Linked DNA regions of Saccharobesus litoralis. Each later gene encodes a partner of the first gene's protein in a complex. Links are inferred from orthologs where the notes say so. Each region holds a gene or a part of one and is shown on either strand. Other genes may lie near its edges.

What was found.
Region 2: the proteins of lolA (region 1) and lolE are in contact, whole or in part, in a cryo-EM structure (PDB 7ARM), measured with the Escherichia coli proteins. The link is inferred for Saccharobesus litoralis from one-to-one orthologs.

The regions. Positions count from the first base shown.
Region 1 is NZ_CP026604.1:4,705,243-4,708,425, forward strand. Bases 250-3,099 are described here. They hold lolA (outer membrane lipoprotein chaperone LolA), read right to left. Parts: upstream 2,066-3,099; coding sequence 1,433-2,065; downstream 250-1,432. Other genes in these bases: C2869_RS17645 (replication-associated recombination protein A), read right to left, coding at 250-1,385; C2869_RS17655 (DNA translocase FtsK), read right to left, coding at 2,087-3,099. Also shown: more of C2869_RS17645, read right to left, coding at 102-249; more of C2869_RS17655, read right to left, coding at 3,100-3,183. UniProt on the Escherichia coli protein: Participates in the translocation of lipoproteins from the inner membrane to the outer membrane.
Region 2 is NZ_CP026604.1:3,825,321-3,828,629, reverse strand. Bases 188-3,163 are described here. They hold lolE (lipoprotein-releasing ABC transporter permease subunit LolE), read right to left. Parts: upstream 2,310-3,163; coding sequence 1,065-2,309; downstream 188-1,064. Other genes in these bases: C2869_RS13780 (lipoprotein-releasing ABC transporter permease subunit), read right to left, coding at 3,035-3,163; lolD (lipoprotein-releasing ABC transporter ATP-binding protein LolD), read right to left, coding at 2,302-3,024; C2869_RS13795 (AraC family transcriptional regulator), read right to left, coding at 188-904. In the rest of the region: more of C2869_RS13795, read right to left, coding at 1-187; more of C2869_RS13780, read right to left, coding at 3,164-3,309. UniProt on the Escherichia coli protein: Part of an ATP-dependent transport system LolCDE responsible for the release of lipoproteins targeted to the outer membrane from the inner membrane.

The DNA.
Region 1 (3,183 bases):
ATATTGCAGATAATGACCGCTAGTTTAACACGGAAATGTTGTCAGGGATTAGGCTAAGCTTTATTTTTATCAAGTAGTTATCAAAAGTAGCTGATTTTCAGCTACTTACCTTTATAAGCCTGCTCGTCAAGCGAACGTAAATATTCGAGTTTAGAAGCAATTTGTTTTTCTAATCCGCGATCAGTAGGGAAATAAAAACGGCTGTCGACAACCTCTGCAGGTAAGTAAGTTTCACCTGCAGCATACGCATTAGGCTCATTGTGAGCGTATCGATACTCAGCACCATGCCCCATCTCTTTTAATAAACTAGTAGGTGCATTGCGCAAATGAATAGGCACATCATAATCAGGCTCGTCTGCTACCTGACGCTTAGCATCTTTAAAGGCTTGATACACAGCATTACTTTTCGCAGCACACGCCATATAAACTGCCGCTTGGGCGATTGCCCTCTCCCCTTCTGCTGGTCCCACTCGAGTAAATGTGTCCCACGCATTGACCGCTAATTGCATTGCCCTTGGATCGGCATTACCTATATCTTCAGATGCAATAGCCAATAAGCGCCGAGCCACATAAAGCGGGTCGACACCCATTTTTAACATACGCGCATACCAGTACAGAGCAGCATCAGGATTAGAGCCACGTACCGATTTATGAAAGGCCGAAATTAAATCATAAAAGATATCGCCGCCTTTATCGCCCGCTGCTGGCCGGTATTGAAACAAGCTATCAATGTCTGACTGGGATATTACACGCTGACCTTGTGGATTTGGCTCTATCATATCGGCCAATGTTTCCATTGTATTCAGCAGGTTTCTCGCATCACCATTTGCAAGGTCAACCAGCGCATGGCCGATTTTGTCGTCGTAAACTAAAGTAGCGGCTTCTTGGCTTTTATCAGGACGCGACTTAAGCGAAGCCAGCACATGCTGTAGCTCAACCGATGAGTGTTTTTTTAAAAGGTAAACTCGCGCTCGGGATAACAAGGCTCGATTTAATTCAAATGAAGGGTTCTCTGTTGTTGCGCCAACAAAAATTACCGTACCATCTTCAATAAAAGGTAAAAATGCATCTTGCTGGCTTTTATTGAAACGATGTACCTCGTCTACAAATAATAAGGTTTTTTTTGCAGACTGCAGCGCGACAGCTTTGGCATTTTCAATAGCAGCTCGTATATCTTTCACACCTGAAGTAACGGCTGACAAGCGCTCCACATGCGCATTGATATAGTTAGCAATTAATTCCGCTAGGGTTGTTTTACCCGTGCCTGGCGGCCCCCACAAAATAAGTGAATGAACTTTACCTTGTTCAATCGCTCTACGCAGGGGTTTACCAATGCCAAGAATATGGCTTTGACCAATATATTCATCTAAATGACTAGGCCGCATGCGCGCAGCCAAGGGTTGGTTTACAGAATCGAAATCAAACACGGTAATTATTGACGTTGATCGTCTAACTCAACGCCCTCAGGCAAGCTGAAAGTAAATTGCTGACGTGTAAGTTGAGGTGCCATTTTAAATTGACTAAATTGATAATGGCTATTTTGACCTTGCCTATCAGAAACAACCAATTTATCGACCGCAGAAGAGCCTTTTACAAAAGTGACTTCAATCGATTCAACTAAACTTTTTTCATCTTTCACTCGAATTTTGAAGCGGTTGTCATCAAGTTGACTAACCTGATAGCCCTGCCATATTTCATCTTCTACTTTTAAAAGCAATAAAATAGGGTTATTAAGCAAGGCCTCCTTTAACCAAACCGCCGTCACTTGCTCGATGAATGGATCGTAAAACCAAATGGTTTCGCCATCACATTGTAAAATACTTTCGTCGGGCTCTTGTGTATGCCACTTAAACAAATTGGGTTGTTTTAATTGTGTTGAACCTGTCGCTGATTGTATTTCTACATTGTCACTATCAAACACTTGCTGGGTAAAATCACTGGTAAATGCATTTAAACCGGCAATTTTATTTTTTAACGTCTCAGTGACATTATCCGCCAATACAGATGTACTCAAGCTACACAATAGCGAAAACGTGAGTAGTTTGCTTTTAACTAAAAATTTCATAAATCGATTAATTACCTAATGTTAATCTTTTGGCGCAGCAGGTGCTAACACTTCACGTGCACCATTATGCCCTGCTGAACTAACGATACCGCTCATTTCCATTTGCTCAACAATATTAGCAGCTCGGTTGTACCCTATGCGGAATTTACGTTGCACACTTGAAATTGAAACTTTTCGAGTTTCGGTAACAAAAGCAACCGCTTCATCAAATAATGCATCATATTCGTTGTCACCATCGGCTTCCGGCACTTCACCCGGTAATAAAATTTCTTCTTCACCATTTAAGACATCGTCAATGTAATTTGGTTTCCCACGTAATTTCCAATCGGCAACCACAGCATGTACTTCATGGTCATCAACAAAAGCCCCGTGCGCCCGCGTTAATACATTCGAACCTGATGGCATATAAAGCATGTCACCCATACCGAGCAAAGATTCTGCGCCCTGCTGATCCAAAATGGTACGAGAGTCAATTTTCGAAGAAACAGTTAAACCAATACGTGTGGGTATATTAGCTTTTATCAAGCCGGTAATGACATCAACCGAAGGGCGTTGGGTTGCTAAAACAAGATGAATACCCGCAGCTCGTGCTTTTTGAGCGATTCGCGCGATTAACTCTTCTACTTTCTTGCCGACAATCATCATCATGTCAGCAAATTCGTCAATTACCACTACAATACTTGGTAGTTTTTCTAATTGAGGAGCGGTTTCATCCATGCTGTCACCGGGTTGCCATAACGGATCGTGTAATGGTGTACCCGCCTCAATATTCTCGACCACTTTGGCATTAAAACCTTTTAAGTTTCGTACCCCAACCGCAGCCATTAATTTATATCGACGTTCCATTTCTCCTACACACCAACGCAGAGCATTAGAGGCATCTTTCATATCTGTGACCACTTCACACAACAAATGTGGAATATCTTCATAAACCGATAATTCCAACATTTTCGGATCAATCATGATCATACGCACTTCTTCAGGTGTTGCCTTATACAAAAAGCTCAATATCATGGTATTAACCAATACCGATTTACCTGAACCCGTCGTACCGGCTACCAACACATGTGGCATTTTAGCTAAGTCTGCGATAACCGGTTTGCCCGCAATATCAGGGC
Region 2 (3,309 bases), 880 kb from region 1 along the record:
ATAGTTGGTAGTAATCTTTAGCAAATCGCCCCGTATTGACTACCCCATAGCCTCTAATGACTCTTTGAGCTTGACTCACTGGGTTAGTTAATAATGCCTGACGAATTAAATGCATACGTCGAATAGTAAGATAACGTTTCGGCGATATGTGTAATATGCTCTTAAATGCATACTCTAACGTTCTCAAACTACAAAAACACACTTCTGCTAATCGCGGGATAGCAATAAAAAAGTCCCCCGTGCTATCAACATAATCTATTGCTCTTTGCACTATAGTATGGCGAGAGTTTTGCTTAATAACTTGCTTACGCCAAGCCCACGCATTTAAGCTAGCAGCTAAGGTTAGCAAGATGCTTTCTTCGGCGTCCTTAATCGCAATAGGATTATTTTGTAGCTGCTGGGCATGCTTGACAATTGAATCGATTTGCTCGATTAAACTAACCCGACCGAGTTTAAACTGTTCAGATGTGACATCGGCTTCTCTTAATACGGCTGTATCAGCCATTAATCTTTGAAAGCTGATGTCATCTAAATAATCGGCTAACACTGACGCTTGCACTGATAAAAATCGACCTTTGTAATCTTGTGGATAGCGCACAATAAGATCTTCACCTTTGGTGAAAGCGATTAAGCGATCATGGGTCATTTGGGCACCATTAACCACTATTTGCACATGGCTATCAGGAAAAACCATATACAGGTCATCCGGTTTTAACGTCGCAAAATGAATAGTTTCAGCAACCACAGTACGCTGACCCAAACTCATTCGGGGAAGGTTGAGACCTTTATGCTGGTTAAAAAAACGGCCAGAGGTAATTTGATATGCGACTAAGTCAAAAACTCGATGAGTTTCGATGTACTCTTCAATTGTTTCAAATGACTTGTCAAACAGCTCTATTTGCAAACGACTTCCTGCTCTACGGTTAGCTTACGCTCAGGATGTTAGCAAATGTCCCCGTACATTTTTCGCAATATTCCCCGTATCATAGTCGCTATAGCATCTCGCGATACATTAATTCGCTAAATATGAACAAATAAGCAGCAAAAATGGCCAAATATTCTATTTACTGGCCACCTAGCACCCCCGCAGGATCGACTTTAGTGGCACGATAAGCCGGATAGATAGTCGAGAATAAAGACAAGAGTAATGCTGCACCTGCAGTAACAGCAACATCCGCAACCACTAGCTGCGAAGGTAAAAAATCAACAAAGTACACATCGGCGGCCAAAAATTGAACGCCTAATAAACTCTCAATAGATCGGAGTAAAGGTGTTAAATAAAGTGCGCCAAGACAGCCTAAAATAGTACCAAAGACAACCCCAAGAATACCGTTATAGGCCCCTTGCAGCATAAAAATACGAATGATAGTTGAGTTGTGGGTACCCATCGTTTTCAATATGGCAATATCACCGGCTTTTTCATTCACCGCCATCACCAAGGTTGATACAATATTGAAGCAAGCGACCGCAATAACCAAAATCAGTATGATATACATGACTTGTCTAACTAACAGAATATCGTTGTATAAATGACCGTACTCATGTGTCCAATTGCCAATGTAAACATAAACCGGTAATTGAAAGCCGATTTGCCTAGCAATGGATGGGGCATCAAATACCTCATTTATTTTAAGGCGAAGTCCTTGCACACCTTGTTGCCAACCTGATTCTTTGGCGGCAACAGGCAAAGACACATATCCCATCGAGTAATCTAATTGCCCACCTAACTTGAACGAACCGAGCAGCTCTAGCCTAACCAAGTTAGGCGCTGTTAGTTTTAACGACTCATTTTGTTTAGGAATTAAAAACTCAACCTTATCTCCGACCGTTAAGCCTAATTCTTCAACGAGCCCCGCACCTAATATGATACCTTCGCCTTGATTAAATCGAGATTGTGTTTGTGCATCCACATAACTCGATAAATCACTGACTTGCTGTTCTAGTTGCCAGTCAATCCCTCTGACTTGCAAAGGCTTTAAATGCTTACCTTTTTGCAATAAGCCATTAATTTTTATGAAAGGCGCTACCGCTATCACCTGCTCATTATTTTTTATATCTGCCGCTAATGATTGCCAGTCTTTTATTCCCTCTAACTCTACAGCTGTAAATTCAATATGCGAAACAACCGACAACAATCTATTTTTTAGCTCTCGTTCAAAACCGTTCATAGCTGACAACACTATGATCAGAACAGCACACCCCAGCATGATACCGATAATAGAAGAAGCAGAAATAAAACGAATAAATCGATTTTGCGTCGTGGCTCGTGCATATCGCCATCCAACAAATAAGCTAAAGAAATTAGCCATTTACCGACTCCAAAATGGTGTGTAATTTGCCGTCGCTCAATTTAAGTTGTCTATCCATTCGAGCCGCAAGTTCTAGATCATGGGTAACAAAAACAAAAGCAGTATCAAACTGTTCGCGGATCTCTTGGATCAAAGCAAAAATGCTTTGTGCATTGGCATGATCTAAATTACCAGTCGGCTCATCTGCCAATACTAACTTTGGTTGATTAATCAATGCTCGCGCAATCGCAACACGCTGGCGCTCACCTCCCGATAATGCTGAAGGTCGATGGTCGATACGATGGCCTAAGCCAACTCGCTTTAATAACTCAGAAGCTTGTTCAAAAGCCGCTTCTTTACTTTGCCCCGAAATTAAACGAGGCATAGCCACATTCTCAATTGCACTAAACTCAGCTAACAAATGATGAAACTGATAAATAAACCCCAAATTCTGATTTCGAAAGTCCGCTTGTTTGTTGTCAGAAAGCTGATGGATATTTTGTCCCATGTAAATCACATCACCTGAACTGGGTTTGTCCAACGCCCCCATAATATGTAACAAGGTGCTTTTGCCCGAGCCTGAACTACCGACAATGGCTAAATGCTCTGCGGCATAAACATCCAATTCTAAATCGTCAATGACATTAACTTGATTGCTGCCATCGTGATAAGTCTTGCAAATATGACGGCAAGACAAAATAGCTTGATGATTATTGGTTTGGTGTAACTCTGTCATGATAATTCCGTTATTCGTAACGCAAAATGTCGGCAGGCTGAGTATGCGCCGCGCGATAAGAAGGATAAATTGTCGCTAAAAAGCTCATCAGCACTGATGCGATGGCTATGATAATAACTTGAGAAACCTGTATGTCGACGGGTAAACCGCTCGCCGAATAACCAGGAGCGGCGAGTAAACCACCGCCAAATAAAGTTAATATACTGTTTAAGTTAGCCGCGGCCAATACACCTAAAATTGTCCCTAGCACACCACCAAAGCAACCTTTATATAAGCCTTGCAATA